2 regions of the Rhizobium sp. TRM95796 genome follow, and region 1 is predicted to be linked to the other one. Evidence: riboswitches for the same ligand, from Rfam matches in the RefSeq annotation. Region 1 holds a riboswitch; the other holds the start of a gene.
The links. A riboswitch is a leader RNA that binds a small molecule or an ion and turns the genes downstream of it on or off. The one in region 1 is predicted to bind S-adenosylmethionine.
Positions count from the first base shown of each region.

Region 2: another riboswitch for S-adenosylmethionine. It lies ahead of metA (homoserine O-acetyltransferase MetA); the one in region 1 lies ahead of OCK01_RS09365 (O-succinylhomoserine sulfhydrylase).

Region 1 is NZ_JAOXHE010000004.1:120,545-128,710, reverse strand. It holds gene OCK01_RS09385 (Crp/Fnr family transcriptional regulator) at 1-198, shown strand, start outside; tRNA gene OCK01_RS09380 (tRNA-Gly) at 520-593, opposite strand; gene OCK01_RS09375 (HD-GYP domain-containing protein) at 710-2,062, shown strand; gene OCK01_RS09370 (2'-deoxycytidine 5'-triphosphate deaminase) at 2,063-3,154, opposite strand; SAM riboswitch at 3,256-3,334, shown strand; gene OCK01_RS09365 (O-succinylhomoserine sulfhydrylase) at 3,380-4,558, shown strand; gene OCK01_RS09360 (GlxA family transcriptional regulator) at 4,574-5,542, opposite strand; gene OCK01_RS09355 (3-keto-5-aminohexanoate cleavage protein) at 5,642-6,544, shown strand; gene OCK01_RS09350 (carnitine 3-dehydrogenase) at 6,557-8,047, shown strand.
Region 2 is NZ_JAOXHE010000008.1:178,288-186,453, forward strand. It holds gene OCK01_RS17335 (ABC transporter permease) at 1-576, shown strand, start outside; gene OCK01_RS17340 (Bax inhibitor-1/YccA family protein) at 776-1,522, shown strand; gene OCK01_RS17345 (GNAT family N-acetyltransferase) at 1,589-2,137, shown strand; gene OCK01_RS17350 (DUF1737 domain-containing protein) at 2,147-2,353, opposite strand; gene OCK01_RS17355 (HpcH/HpaI aldolase/citrate lyase family protein) at 2,350-3,246, opposite strand; gene OCK01_RS17360 (hypothetical protein) at 3,362-3,625, shown strand; gene OCK01_RS17365 (AAA family ATPase) at 3,735-4,577, shown strand; SAM riboswitch at 4,660-4,737, shown strand; gene metA (homoserine O-acetyltransferase MetA) at 4,789-5,736, shown strand; gene OCK01_RS17375 (vWA domain-containing protein) at 5,741-6,931, shown strand; gene ubiG (bifunctional 2-polyprenyl-6-hydroxyphenol methylase/3-demethylubiquinol 3-O-methyltransferase UbiG) at 7,042-7,791, shown strand; gene OCK01_RS17385 (hypothetical protein) at 7,801-8,166, opposite strand, start outside.

The DNA of each region.
Region 1 (8,166 bases):
CTGGAAATGATGCAGGCCAGCGGCTCCGGCAATTCCAACTCCTTCCGCCTGCCCTTCCAGAAAAGTCTTCTGGCCGGCAAGTTGGGCCTTGCGCCGGAAGCGTTGTCGCGCGCCTTCTCGATGCTCAAGACATCGGGCGTGTCTATCCGTGGGCGTATGGTGCAGATCACCGACGCCGAGGCGCTGCGCCGCATCTGAAACGAATGACGGCAAAATAAAAAGCCCGGCGCGGGAGGAGGTGCGCCGGGCTTGATCATGACAGACAGCTTGGGAGGAGGAGCGCTATCCGTCGTCGTCAGAGGTTTGGGAGGAGGAGTAACCGTCTGACAGTTATCAAGCTAATGCTGCGTCGCACAAAAATCAAGAGTTTATTTCGCAGCGCGAAGAAATTCGTGTTCACGACTTCGTGAGGCGTAGCGAAGACCAAACGTCGGCCCCTCTCGATGCGCATGCACGGCGACCGCGCGCCGACCGATCAGCGAACCCAACCTCTTCGAAACATTGAAAATATGAGGCTTGTGGAGCGGGTGAAGGGAATCGAACCCTCGTATTCAGCTTGGGAAGCTGCTGCTCTGCCATTGAGCTACACCCGCTCGGTGACCGTTCAATGTCATCACTTCTCCTCATGTGTCAAGGTGAAACGATCGGCCTTAACCCGGTGGAAGGAACGGCGCCTTATCCTGCATCCGTCGTGAACCGGAGCGAGGCGATGATTGCAATCAGACTGGCGGAGATCATGAGCGCGCTCAGCCATGCGCTCGACCTCACCGAGGGCCAGCCGCAGGGTCATTGCATCCGAGTGTGCCGGATCGGCATGACCATCGGCGCGCGGATGGGCTTGTCCGAAAAAGCGCTCGAAGAACTCTACTATACGCTGCTGCTCAAGGATCTCGGCTGCTCCTCGAATGCGGCCCGCATCTGCGAACTCTATCTCGCCGACGACCTGCGCTTCAAACGCGATTTCAAGCTGGTGGGTTCGAGCCTCAGCCAGGTTCTCGGCTTCGTCATCAGCCATACCGGCCTGCAGGCGGGCCTCGCCGAGCGCTTCCGCTCCGTTTTGAACATCCTGAGAAACGGCGGCGCCATCGCGCAGGAAATGATCGAAACCCGCTGCCAACGGGGCGCAGAGATCGCCCGAATGATGCGTTTTTCGGAGAATGTGGCGCAGGGCATACTCGATCTCGACGAACACTTCGATGGCGGCGGGCGTCCGCAAGGATTGAAGGGACAGGACATCTCGATTTTCGCCCGCATTGCGCTGGCTGCCCAGGTCATCGATGTCTTCTTCATGAGCGCCGGCCCCGAGGCGGCGACTGCCGAACTCCGGTACAGGCGCGGAGCCTGGTTCGATCCTGACGTCGTCGACGCCTTCCTCTCCGTCGCCGATTGGCATTTCTGGGACGATCTGGCGAGCCCCGATCTCGAAACGCGCATTCTGGCGCTCGAACCGGGCAACACGCTCCGGCTTGCCGACGAGGATTATCTCGACGACATCGCCGCCGCCTTCGCCCAGGTCATCGACGCCAAGAGCCCCTACACCTCCGGCCATAGCGATCGCGTCGCGCTGTTCACGGATCTGATCGCCGAAGAAATGGGCTATGATCTGTCCGCTCGGCGGCGCATCAAACGCGCCGCGCTGCTGCATGACATCGGCAAGCTCGGCGTCAGCAATTCCATCCTCGACAAGCCCGGCCGCCTGGAAGGCGAGGAATGGGAGGCGATGAAGCGGCACGCCTCCTATTCGGAAGAGATCCTGTCGCGCATCGGCGCTTTCGCCGATCTCGCCCGCATCGCCGGCGCCCATCACGAGCGGCTGGATGGCAAGGGCTATCCGAGAGGGATTACCGGTGAAGCGATCTGCGCCGAAACCCGCATCATCTCCACCGCGGACGTCTTCGACGCGCTGACGGCCGATCGCCCCTATCGCGCCGCCATGCCGGTGGAAAAGGCGTTCGCCATCCTGCGCGACGGCGCTGGGCAAGCGCATGATCCAGCCTGTATCGAAGCGCTCGAACGCGCGATTCGCCGCGCCGATCTCGCAGGCGCCAAACAGGCGGCGTGATCAGTCCTGTGCGCGAAAATGCTTGGAGAGCTTGAGGCCCTGCGCCTGGTAATTCGAGCCCAGCCCGGTCCCGTAGAGCGCCTCGGGCTTCTCGCACATATGTTCATAGACGAGCCGGCCGATGATCTGGCCGTGATCGAGAATGAAGGGCACGTCATGGCTGCGCACTTCCAGCACCGCGCGCGCGCCCGCCCCACCCGCCTCGACATGGCCGAAGCCGGGATCGAAGAAGCCGGCGTAATGCACGCGAAATTCGCCCACCAAGGGATCGAACGGCACCATCTCGGCGGCATAGAGCGGCGGCACATGCACCGCTTCGCGGCTGACGAGAATGTAGAATTCGTCGGGATCGAGGATCAGTTCGTTGCGGCCGCGGCTGTAGATCGGCTCCCAGAAATCATAGATGTCATGGGCGGCCTTGACATCCACGTCGATCACGGCGGAATGGCGCTTGCCGCGATAGCCGACCAGACCGTCCGCGCCCGAGCCCATCAGGTCGATCGACAGCGCGATCGACGAGCCTGATATGACGGGGCTCTCGGCGGCGACCAGCGTCTCGGCCAGATGCAGCGACAGCATTTCGTCTTCCCGGAGAAGCGACTGCCCCTCGCGGAAGCGGATCTGCGACAGGCGCGAACCGCGCCGGACGATGATCGGGAAGGTCTTCGGCGAGATTTCGAGATAGAGCTGCCCGCAATAGCCCGGCGCGATCTGGTCGAATTCCTGGGCATAATCGGTAATCACCCGCGTGAAGATATCCAGCCTGCCGGTGGAGCTCTTGGGGTTGGTCGAGGCCGACAGATGCTGCGGCAGATCGATCGTCTCCAGCAACGGCACGATATAGACGCAACCCGTTTCCAGCACGGCGCCCTCGGTCAGATCGACCACATGCAGGCTGAGCCGGCTCAATTTGTCGGAGACCCGCTTGCTCGGACCCGGCAGGAAGGAAGCGCGCACGCGAAAGGCTTTGGCGCCCAGGCGCAGATCGAGGCTGGCCGGCTGGATCTGGTCGTGATCCAGCGGCTTTTCGGCCTTCAGCCGTCCCTCGTCCCAAAGCGCCCTGATCGCGCGATCCGCCAGAATTCCTGCCATCTCAACCTCTATTTTTGTCGGGACAATAGAAATCCCCCCTTGCCGACGCAAGCGCGAATCGAGTCCGATTGACCTCGAAGACCGTTTGAGATATGGCCATCCACGGAATTCGTGGTGATTTGGCCGGCCGGCTTGCAGCCACGTTAAACAACTTGCTAAAAAGGCCGGGTTCTGATGGAAACCGGCCTGCTTTTGCGGCCGGTTTTTTGTGTTGAGGTGGTTCACATGAACAAGAATTGGCGGCCGGCGACGAAACTCGTGCATGGCGGAACGCAGCGGTCGCAATATGGCGAAACGTCGGAAGCGATTTTCCTGACCCAGGGCTTCATCTATGAGACCTCGGAAGCGGCCGAGGCCCGTTTCAAGGGCGAGGATCCCGGCTTCATCTATGCCCGCTATGGCAGCCCCACCAATGACATGCTCGAAAAGCGCATGTGCATGCTCGAAGGCGCCGAAGACGCCCGCGCCACCGCCTCGGGCATGGCCGCCGTCTCCGCCGCCATCCTCTCCCAGGTGAAGGCCGGCGACCATATCGTCGCGGCCCGCGCCCTGTTCGGCTCCTGCCGCTGGGTGGTGGAGACGCTGGCGCCGAAATATGGCGTCGAATGCACCCTGGTCGACGGCCGCGACCTCGCAAACTGGGAAGCCGCGATCCGCCCCAACACCAAGGTTTTCTTCCTCGAAAGCCCGACCAATCCGACGCTCGAAGTGGTCGACATCGCCGGCGTCGCCAGGCTCGCCAACCAGATCGGCGCCAAGGTCGTGGTCGACAATGTCTTCGCCACCCCGCTTTTCCAGAAGCCGCTGGAGCTCGGCGCACATGTCGTCGTCTATTCCGCCACAAAACATATCGACGGCCAGGGTCGCTGCCTCGGCGGCGTCGTGCTGTCCGACAAGCAGTGGATCGACGAGAATCTGCACGACTATTTCCGCCATACCGGCCCGGCCATGTCGCCCTTCAACGCCTGGGTTCTGCTGAAGGGCCTGGAAACCATGGCGCTGCGCATCAAGCAGCAGACCGAAAACGCCGCCCGTGTCGCCGATTTCCTCGCCAGCCACCCCAAGGTCGAGCGGGTGATCTATCCCGGCCGTCCAGACCATCCGCAGGCCGACATCATCGCCCGCCAGATGACCGGCGGCTCTACGCTTGTTGCGTTCGAGCTCAAGGGCGGCAAGAAGGAAGCCTTCACGCTGCAGAACGCGCTCGACGTGGTGCTGATCTCCAACAATCTCGGCGACGCTAAGAGCCTGATCACTCATCCGGCCACCACCACGCACAAGAACCTGACCGACGACGCGCGCGCGGAGCTCGGCATTTCCGCCGGTCTCTTGCGCCTGTCGGCCGGCATCGAAGACGGCGACGATCTGATCGAGGATTTCGAGCGCGCTTTGGACGCGGTCTGATCCTTCAAGAGCGGGTCAGCCCGGCGACCGGAGGCGCTTGCGCGTCTCCGACGGGCTTTCCCGGAATTGCAGCCGGTAGGATCGCGAAAAAGCCGAGGCGGAATTGAAGCCGGTTGCCGTCGCGATCTCCGCGAAGGACGCCGGCGTCTCGATGACCTTGCGCCGCGCCGCGTTCAGCCTCAGCGCCAGATAATGCACATGCGGCGTCACCCCGAAGGACTGGTTGAACAGGCTCTGCAGATGCCGCGCCGATAGCCCGCTTTTGCGCGCGAGCTTTTCCAGCGACAGCGGCTGGTCCACCGTCTCCTCCATCAACCGCACGGCTTCCGAGATACGGCGATCGATGATGCCCGGCGCGGTCGGCGGCGACGGCAGGAGATCGCGGCCTCCCCCATCCCGCTCATAGATGAAGGAGCGCGCCACTTCGAGCGCCATGGAATAGCCGTGGCCGCGACGGATGATCTCCAGCATCAGATCGAGCGTCGGCACCGCGCCGGCGCTAGTCATGCGTTTGCGGTCAATGACATAGCGCTCCTTGACCGTGCCGATCTCCGGGTAGCGCGCGGTGAAATCGTCGAAATCTTCCCAATGCACCGTCGCCTTGTGATCATCCAGCAGGCTCGCTTCCGCCATCAGCCAGGCGCCCGATTCGACGCCGACGATCACATCGCGATGCCGGGCGGTGCGCGACAGCGCCATCCTAATCGCCGCCGTGGCGCTGCGTTGCCAATTATAGCTCGCGACGACGAAGAGAGGCTGCGCATCCCGCTCCGGCTGGAAGGCGCCGGACACCGGGATGGATATACCGGCCGTCGTTTCCACCGGCTTGCCGTCCGGGCTCAGCAAGCGCCAGCGATAAAGCGTGCGGCCGGCGATGCGGTTGGCGGCGCGGATCGGTTCGATCACCGCCGACAACAGGATCATCGTCGTCTCGGGAAATGCGAGAATATCGAGGTCGGTGATTTGGTCAGCAGGGTCTAACATAAGAGCTTCCGATTATGTTTAGAATATTGCGCCATTTGCAAAGCAAAGCAAGCGCCCCCGGCATTGAATGCGCATCAAGGCTCCGAAGGAGGAACATTCATGCCGCTGACTATGAACCGCGACGTCTTCATCACCTGCGCCGTGACCGGCTCCGGCGACACCGCCGGCAAATCGCCGCATGTGCCGCGCTCGCCGAAGGAAATCGCCGACTCCGCCATCGAAGCCGCAAAAGCCGGCGCCGCCGTGGTTCATTGCCATGTGCGCGATCCCGAGACCGGCGCGCCGTCGCGCCGCAACGATCTCTACAAGGAAGTCACCGACCGCATTCGCCAGTCCGAAGTCGATGTGGTCGTCAACCTGACCGCCGGCATGGGCGGCGACATGATTTTCGGCGATGTCGAAAGCCCGCTGCCGCTGAATCCGCAGGGCACCGATATGGCTGGCGCCACCGAGCGCGTGTCGCATGTTGCCGAATGCCTGCCGGAAATCTGCACGCTCGATTGCGGCACGATGAACTTCTCGCTCGGCGATTACGTGATGACCAACACGCCCTCCATGCTGCGCGCTATGGCCAGAAAGATGACCGAACTCGGCGTCCGCCCCGAGATCGAGGCTTTCGACACCGGCCATCTCTGGTTCGCCAAGCAGCTGGTGGAAGAAGGCTGCATCGAAGACCCGGTGCTCATCCAGCTCTGCATGGGCATTCCCTGGGGCGCGCCCGATGATCTCAACACCTTCATGGCCATGGTCAACAATGTGCCTGCGAACTGGACCTTCTCGGCCTTCTCGATCGGCCGCAACGCGCTCGCTTATCCCGCGGCGGCGGTGCTGGCCGGCGGCAATGTCCGCGTCGGTTTGGAAGACAATCTCTACCTCTCCAAGGGCGTGCTCGCCACCAACGCCCAGCTGGTCGACAAAGCCCGCAGCGTCATCGAAGGCATGGGCGCCCGCGTGATCGGCCCGGCCGAAGTGCGTGAAAAACTGAAGCTGACCAAGCGCTGAGGGGGAGCCGACATGACTGCGAAAATCAACAAAGCCGCCTGCATCGGCGGCGGCGTCATCGGCGGGGCCTGGGCTGCGCGTTTCGTGCTGGCCGGCATCGACACCGCGATGTACGACCCGCATCCGGAAGCCGAGCGCATCATCGGCGAAGTCATGGCCAATGCCGAGCGCGCCTATAGCCTGTTGACGGCCGCGCCGCTGCCGCCCAAGGGCAAGCTGACCTTCTACAAGACGGTCGAAGAGGCTGTCGCCGGCGCCGACTGGATCCAGGAATCGGTACCGGAGCGCATCGACCTCAAGCGCAACGTCATCACCCAGATCGACGCCGCCGCCGATCCCAAGGCGCTGATCGGCTCCTCCACCTCAGGCATCATGCCGACCGAACTGCAGCGGGATATGAAGCATCCCGAGCGCATGTTCGTCGCCCATCCCTATAACCCCGTCTATCTGCTGCCGCTCGCCGAACTGGTCGGCGGCCAGAAGACGTCTCCGGCGGTGCTCGAAGACGCCAAGGCCAAGCTCGCGCCCATCGGCATGAAAGGCGTCATCCTGAAGAAGGAAATCGAGGCCTTTGTCGGCGACCGCCTGCTCGAAGCTGTCTGGCGCGAAGGCCTGTGGCTGATCCAGGACGACATTTGCGACACCGAAACGCTCGACGACGTGATCCGCTATTCCTTCGGCATGCGCTGGGCGCAGATGGGCATGTTCGAAACCTATCGCATCGCTGGCGGCGAAGCCGGCATGCGCCACTTCATCGCCCAGTTCGGCCCCTGCCTCTCCTGGCCCTGGACCAAACTGATGGATGTGGTGGACCTAACCGACGAACTGGTCGACAAGATCGCCAGCCAGTCGGACGCGCAATCGGGCGCTTACGGATTCCGCGAATTGGAGCGGATCCGCGACGAAAATCTCGTCGGGATCATGCAGACGTTGAAGGGCTCCAATGGCGGCCAGGGTTGGGGGGCGGGCAAGCTGCTCGCCGATTTCGAGGCCCATCTCTGGAAGCATGCGCCGAAGCCCGCAGCGCCCGATCTGTCCCAGCCGATCCGGCTTATGGACCTCAAGGTGCAGCCGTCCTGGGTCGATTACAACGGCCACATGACCGAGTTTCGCTACACCCAGTGCTTCGCCGACTCTGCCGACGCGCTGCTGCGCCTGATCGGCGTCGACATGACCTATGTCGAAGCCGGCCACAGCTATTACACCGTCGAAAACCATGTGCGGCTCTTGGCCGAGACCAAGCTCGGCGAAGCGCTTTACACCAAGGCGCAGATCCTGCCGTCTGATGGCAAGAAGCTGCATACATTCCTATGGCTCTACCGCGCCTCGGACGATTCTCTTGTGGCGACCTGCGAGCATCTGATGCTGCATGTGTCCTCGAGCCAGAGCAAATCGGTGGCCCCGCTGCCCGAGGTGATGGCGAAGCTGCAGCCGCTGATCGACGCGCATTCCAAGCTGCCCATACCAGAGGGTGCGGGTCGGTCTGTGGGGCAGAAGAAGTAACGGAAGAGCGAGAATTACCCCCTCTGCCCTGCCGGGCATCTCCCCCTCAAGGGGGAGATTGGATGTGGCGCTCACCGCGCCAACCAACCGGCCTTTCGGCTGGGCGAGCGGGAAAATGG
Region 2 (8,166 bases), on a different contig from region 1:
TTCGTGATGGTCTTCTCGCCCAACACCTTCAAGGGGGCGCCGCATGCCTGGCTGGCGACGTTGACGGATCATGCCGCCACGCCCGCCGACGAGCAGGCGGTGATGCGCTCGGTCACCAACGCCTATCCCGGCATCACCTCGATCCGTGTCAAGGACGCGCTCGACATCGCCTCCAATCTCGTCGGACAACTGGCCACCGCCGTCCGCGCCGCCGCCTCCATCGCCCTGGTCGTCTCCGTGCTGGTGCTGTCGGGCGCGATCGCCGCCGGCAATCGCGCCCGCATTCACGACGCGGTGGTGCTGAAGACGCTCGGCGCCCGACGCTCGATGCTGACGCGCGCCTATTTCTACGAATATGCGCTGCTCGGTCTGTCGGCGTCGATCTTTGCCTTGGCCGCGGCCTCGGTCGCCTCTTGGTATGTGGTGACGGAGATCATGGAGTTGCCGTTCCGGTTCCTACCGGGCGCTGCGCTCTGGACGCTCGCGGTGGCGCTGGTGGTGACGGCCGGCACCGGCTTTCTCGGCACCTGGCGGGTGCTCGGACAGAAAGCCGCGCCGGTTCTGCGCGAGCTTTGAGCCGAGGTGAACACCGCTTTTGGGCCCGCTTTACCATGGGTTGAAGAAGCTTGCGCATTTGTCATGCATTCGGGCTTGCCAGCGGCAGCGCCGGGTCCCATATTCACGACATGCTTGCTGGAGCTCCGCGAGCTGCGCCGGCGATCCCCTCACACGAGGCGGCTGGCGGATCAACAACGGAGCTTTGTTAGAGGACACAATGGCTGACTTGAGAGACTTCCAAACCCGAATGAGCAATCCCGCCGCCGCGCGCGCGGATGCCGATATCGACCAGGGTCTGCGCTCTTACATGCTCCGCGTCTACAACCTGATGGCGCTGGGCGTGGCGTTGACCGCCGTGGTGGCCTACGCCTTCTCCGCAATGGCGGTGTCGGGCGGACAACTGACCGCGTTCGGTCAGGCGATCTATATGAGCCCGCTGAAATATGTGGTGATGTTCGCGCCGCTGGCTCTGGTGTTCTTCCTGTCCTTCCGAATTGAGAAGATGAGCCTGGCGTCGGCGCAGATGACCTTCTGGGCCTATGCCGCGCTCGTGGGCGCTTCGCTGTCGTCGATCTTTCTGGTCTACACCGACGCTTCGATCGTGCAGACCTTCGCCGTGACCGCAGCCTCGTTCGGCGCGCTGTCGCTCTATGGCTACACCACCAAGCGCAGCCTGTCGGGCATGGGCTCGTTCCTGATGATGGGTCTGTTCGGCCTGATCATCGCCTCGCTCGTCAATCTCTTCCTGCAGTCGTCGGCGCTTGATTTCGCCGTCTCGGTGATCGGCGTGTTGGTGTTCGCCGGCCTGACCGCCTGGGACACGCAGCGCATCAAGGAAATGTACTGGGAAGCCGATGGCGTCGAAGTGGCCGGCAAGAAGGCCGTCATGGGCGCGCTCAGCCTCTATATGGACTTCATCAACCTCTTCCTTTTCATGTTGCGCTTCCTGGGCAACCGCGAGTAAGACCTGCTGAAGTCATGACCATCGAAGGGCGGCAGTCATGCCGCCCTTTTTTAATGCGAGGCAGCCATGAAGATCAGCCTGCGCGACGCCACCGTCGCCGATATTCCCGCCATCACCGCGATCTATCGCGAATCGGTGCTCAACGGCATCGGCACCTATGAGCTTGAGCCGCCGACAGAAGCCGAAATGCTCGCCCGCTTCGAAACAGTCACCGGCCAGAACTATCCCTATCTCGTGGCTGTGAATGCGTCAGGAAATGTGGTCGGCTACGCCTATGGCTCGCCCTTCCGCACCCGTCCGGCCTATCGCTATCTCGTCGAAGATTCGATCTATGTGGCCGCCGACGGTCGCGGCCTGGGCGTCGGCTCGACTTTGCTCGATGCTCTGATGAGCCGCAGCGCCGAACTCGGCCTGCGCCAGATGATCGCCGTAATCGGCGGCGGCAATCCTGCCTCGGTGGCGCTGCATGAAAAAGCCGGCTTCAAGCATGTCGGCCGCATGCCCGCCTCCGGCTTCAAATTCGGCCAATGGGTCGACACGGTGCTGATGCAGCTCGAACTCGGCGAAGGCGCGACCACGCTTCCCGCAGCCGAGCCGAAGCTGCGCCAGCCCTGATCGCCTGTCTTACTGTTCCGACAGCTTGATATCCGGGTGATAGTCCTTGCCCGGAACGTCCTTCACCACGGCCTGGCCGGCCATCATCTGGCCGGTCGCGCTGTTGAACGTCAGCGACGGCGCGCCGTGCAGGTCCCAGCCTTTGTTGAGCGCGTCGGTGACGCGGTGGCAGAACGAGGCGTCGTCGGGGCCGGTGAGGAAACGATAGACTTTCAAGGATCTCTCCGTGCGATGAGGTCTGCCCGCGCCTTCAGCGCCAGGGCCTGTTCATAATGAAGCCGTTCGACCATGCGGCCGCCGATGTCAAGCGCGTTCACCTGCTCCGCGCCCGGCGCGGTGAAGCCGGCGATGATCTCGTCGGCCTCGGCGATTTCGTCGGCCGATGGGCGGTAGCGGGCATTGGCCGCGGCGATTTGGGCCGGGTGGATCAGCATCTTGCCGTCGAAGCCCATGGCGCGACCCGTTGCGCATTCCCGGTCGAAGCGCTCGAGATCGCGGAAGTCGTTGCACACCGCGTCGATCACCCTGAGCCCGTAGGCGTGGCCCGCCAGCACCACCTGCATCAGCCAGGGCGTCACGAAGGTCCTGTCGGGATCGGGCAGAACGCCCGTATCCTTGCGAAGGTCATTGAGACCCACCACCAGCGCATCCAGCCGACCTCCTGCGGTGCGGCCCGTCGCGGCAATGGCGCCGGCGTTGAGGATCGAGAGCGGCGTCTCCATCATTGCCCAGATGCGGATCGTTTCTGGCGCGTCGTTGTCGGCCAGATGGGCGGAAACATCGAGAATGTCGGACGGTGAGCGCACTTTCGGGATGAGCACGGCGTCGGGACTGGTTTCCAGAACCAGCGCCAGATCCTTCATAGCATGGCGGGAGCCGAGATCGTTGATGCGGATGATCCGCTCGACGCCCTCCATCGGCGGCCCTTGAAAGAAGGCGCGGATCTTGTCGCGCGCCGTCGCCTTCTCGCCCTCGGCGACGGCGTCTTCGAGATCGAGAATCACCGCATCCATACGCAGCGACGCCAGTTTGGCGATGGCGCGTTCGTTGGAGCCGGGCAGGCAGAGAATCGAACGGGAGGGCCTCGAAGGGCGAAGATCATGTGTCATCCGCCATTTATGGCCAATGGCGCAGAGGCGATCAAGAATAACTCGGCGCCGTGCGACCCTCTGACCCTTGCAAATCGCGGCTTTCTCGCCCACATTACCTCGAGAAGGAGTGGTGATGACCATGAAAAGCGTTCGTTCTTTCTTCCTGACCCTGGCAGGCCTGACGATGGTCGCCGTCGCCGCCGTGTTCACCGCATCGATCGGCCTTGCCCTGATCGGCGCTATGGCGGTGCTGGCGTTTGGCTACTGGCTTTCGGCAATGATCGATTCGGGAGCGACACAGCAACCGGCCCGTGTCTATGCGCGCTATCGCGCCCGTCAGCGCGAAGAGGCTATGCGGGTCTGGAACGACGGCAAGGGCACCATCATCGACATGTGACGGCGCGGCCGGGCGAGAACCCAGGCCGATCGAAGGCGGACATGCGTTCCGCCTTTTTTGTATCCTACATTCGCCATACAGACTGTTTTTCAGACGCCCAGAGCCTGACATGCAATTCACCGGAACCGACAGCTATATCGCCGACAGGGACCTGATGGTCGCGGTCAACGCCGCTATCCGTCTGGAACGTCCTTTGCTGGTCAAGGGGGAGCCGGGCACCGGCAAGACCGAACTCGCCCGGCAGATCGCCCAAAGCCTCGGCCTGGGATTCATCGAATGGAACGTCAAGTCGACGACCAAGGCGCAGCAGGGGCTTTACGATTACGACGCTGTTTCGCGGCTGCGCGACAGCCAGCTCGGCGATGTCAGGGTTCAAGACATCCGCAACTATATCCGCAAGGGCAAGCTCTGGGAGGCGTTCGAGGCCTCCGAGCGCGTGGTGCTGCTGATCGACGAGATCGACAAAGCCGATATCGAATTCCCCAACGATCTCCTGCAGGAGCTCGACCGGATGGAATTTCATGTTTACGAGACGAATGAGACGATCAAGGCGCTGCATCGCCCGATCGTCATCATCACGTCGAACAACGAGAAGGAACTGCCGGACGCCTTCCTGCGCCGTTGCTTCTTCCATTTCATCCGCTTTCCCGACGCAGAGACGCTCGGCCGCATCGTCGAGGTGCATTATCCCGGCATCAAGCAGCGTCTCCTGCACTCGGCCCTGACCCGGTTTTTCGAGATCCGCGAAACGCCAGGGCTCAAGAAGAAGCCGTCGACGTCCGAAGCGCTCGACTGGATCCGGCTGCTGGTGTCGGAGGATGTGGAGCCCGAGACGCTGGCGGCCAATCCCGCCAATGCTCTGCCGCGTCTGCATGGCGCGCTCCTCAAAAACGAGCAGGATGTGCATCTCTTCGAACGGCTCGCCTTCATGGCGCGGCGCGAGATGCGTTAGGGCGAGAAGCCCTGAGCAAGCTTTTCGCCCGTAAATCATCTGCTTTCATCACATTGAAAATTGGCGTCGCCCGGTGTATGACAAGTCAAACCGTGGTGATTTGCCGGCCGGCTTGCAGCCACGTTAAACAATTTGCTAAATAGGGCCACCGCGCGAAGGGGCGAGGGGACCGGCGAATTGTATTTCGGCGCCGGCGTTAAGGAGTGCCCCGATGCCCATCAAGATTCCCGACCAACTGCCTGCGTTCCAGACCCTCGTTCAGGAAGGCGTGCCCGTGATGACCGATTCGGTCGCCATCCGGCAGGACATTCGTCCGCTGCAGATCGGTCTTCTCAACCTGATGCCCAACAAGATCAAGACGGAGATCCAGATCGCCCGTCTGGTCGGCGCGTCGCCTCTGCAGGTGGAGCTGTCGCTCGTCCGCGTCGGCGGCCACAAGTCCAAGAACACATCCGAGGATCATCTCCTGTCCTTCTACAAGACCTGGGACGAGGTGAAGGACCGCAAGTTCGACGGCTTCATCATCACCGGCGCGCCGGTTGAACTGCTCGATTACGAGGACGTCACCTATTGGGACGAGATGAAGGCGATCTTCGACTGGACCGAGACCAATGTCCATTCGACGCTGAACATCTGCTGGGGCGCGATGGCGGCGATCTATCACTTCCACAAAGTGCCGAAATACACGCTCACGGAAAAGGCCTTCGGCGTCTACCGGCACCGCAACCTCAATCCGGCCTCACCCTATCTTCTCGGCTTTTCCGACGATTTCGCCGTGCCGGTGTCGCGCTGGACGGAAGTGCTGCGCAAGGACATGGATCCGAAATCGGGGCTGGAGGTTCTGATGACCTCGCATGAGACGGGTGTCTGCATGGTGGCCGAAAAGCGCGGCAACCGGCTCTATATGTTCAATCACGTCGAATATGACTCCACCTCGCTGGCGGACGAATATTTCCGCGACCAGGCGGCGGGCGTGCCGGTCAAGCTGCCGGAAAACTATTTCCCGGACAATGATCCGTCCAAGCAGCCGCTCAATCGCTGGCGGAGCCACGCGCATCTTCTGTTCGGCAACTGGATCAACCAGGTCTATCAGACGACGGAATACAATCTCGCCGATATCGGGCAGCGCGAGCTACGGGCCGACATGGAGATCGCCTGAAATCATGTTCCTGCCCTTCTTCCTCGAACTCAAATCGGCTCAGGTCCCCGTCACCCTGCGGGAATATCTGACGCTGCTCGAGGCGGTGAAGGAGGGCGTGGCCGATTTCGACGTCGAGGCCTTCTATTATCTTTCCCGCGCCGCGCTGGTGAAGGACGAACGCTTCATCGACCGTTTCGACCGCGTGTTCGCCCATGTCTTTCGCGGCGTAATCGGCCAAGGTGAGACCTCTGGCGAGGCGAGCAACCCTGTCGATCTGCCGGAGGAATGGCTGCGGCGGCTCGCCGACCGCCATCTGTCCGAAGAGGAGAAGGCGCTGGTCGAAAGTCTCGGCGGCTTCGACAAATTGATGGAAACGCTGAGGCAGCGGCTTGCCGAGCAGAAGGAGCGGCATCAGGGCGGCAACAAATGGATCGGAACCGGCGGAACCTCGCCCTTCGGCGCCGGCGGGTACAATCCCGAAGGCGTGCGTATCGGCCAGACGGAAAGCCGGCATCGCAAGGCTGTGAAGGTCTGGGACGAGCGGCATTTCCGCAATCTCGACGATACGGTCGAACTCGGCACGCGCAATATCAAGGTGGCGCTGAAGCGGCTGCGGCGTTGGGTGCGCGACGGCGCGGCCGAAGAACTCGATCTCGACGGCACGATCCGCGCCACCGCCGAACATGGCTGGCTCGACATCCAGACCCGACCGGAGCGGCGGAACCGCGTGAAGCTTCTGATGTTTTTCGACATCGGCGGCTCGATGGACGATCATGTTAAGGTCGCCGAAGAGCTGTTTTCGGCCGCTCGCTCCGAATTCCGCCAACTCGAATATTTCTACTTCCACAACTGTCTCTATGAGGGCGTGTGGAAGGACAATCTCCGCCGTCGCGTCTCGGTCATCCCCACCGAGGAGGTGCTTCACACCTATGGTCCCGATTACAAGGTGGTGTTCGTCGGCGACGCGGCGATGAGCCCCTATGAGATCAAGATGGTCGGCGGTTCGGTCGAACATTGGAACCGCGAGCCGGGCGCTGTCTGGCTCGACCGGGTCACGGGCCATTTCCGCAAATGGGCCTGGCTCAATCCGCTGCCCGAAAGCCAATGGGGCTATACGCAGTCGATCGCCATGATCCGGCAATTGTTCGCCGGCAAAATGTATCCGCTGACGCTGGGCGGTTTGGAGGCTGCGGCAAAAGAACTGTCGCGCTGAGCATCTGCCGATCTTGACTTCAGCTGTCACAAGGCCGAACTGACACTCCTGCGTATAAGGGCGAAAGCCTCGCGTCGGTGAAGCCGGCGCCGGAACGAAGGAGCGTCGCGATGACCGAAGCCGCCAAGACCACCATCGATCAGTCCGAAGTCGATCGCTTCTCCGCCATGGCGGCGGAATGGTGGAGCCCGACCGGCAAGTTCCGGCCGCTCCATAAATTCAATCCGGTGCGCATCGAGTATATTCGCGACAGGGTATCGGTCCATTTCGGTCGTGACCCCAAGGCGCATCTGCCGCTGAGCGGTCTTCGGGTGCTCGATATCGGCTGCGGCGGCGGTCTGCTGTCCGAACCCGTGGCGCGGATGGGCGCAAGCGTCGTCGGCGCGGATGCGTCTGAAAAGAATATCGGCATCGCCCGCACACATGCCGAACAGTCGGGCGTCGCCGTCGATTATCGCGCCGTCACCGCCGAACAATTGGCGGCGGACGGCGAGCAGTTCGACGTCGTGCTCAACATGGAAGTGGTCGAGCATGTCGCCGACGTCGCCTTCTTCATGGAAACCTGCGCCTCGCTTGTAAAACCCGGCGGGCTGATGTTCGTCGCCACCATCAACCGCACGCTGAAAGCTGCGGCTCTTGCCATCGTCGGCGCGGAATATGTGCTGCGCTGGCTGCCGCGCGGCACGCATCAATATGAGAAGCTGGTGCGCCCCGAGGAAATCGAAGCGCCTCTCGGCATGGGAGGCATGTCGGTCACCGAGCGCACCGGCGTGTTCTTCAATCCTCTCCAGAACCAGTGGAACTTGTCCAAGGACATGGACGTGAATTACATGCTGGTGGCGGAAAAGAAGCCGCTGTGAACGTCGACGTCAGACCGTGTAGCCGAAGCGCTCGATGATCAGCCAGTCGCGTTTCGCGACGAGATCGATGGTCTCGGGGTCGTAATAATAGCCATACTTGGCGTGTTCACGGGCATTGGTCTTGCCGATCGCCTCCAGGTCTTCCATCGACACCGGCTTGCCGATGTCCTGTAGAAGCCCATGAAGATCCTGGTTCAGCCTTTCCATGCGCAGAATGCGGCTGGCGATGCTATGCCGCTCCATAAAGGCGTGGATGCCTTCACGGCTATCCGCCTGACGCCCCGTCGCGTTCCAGGCGTTGAACTCCGTCGTGAGCGCCAGGAACCGGAACGTCATGAAGCCAACTTCATGGCGTATGGCGCTCGATGCATAGCC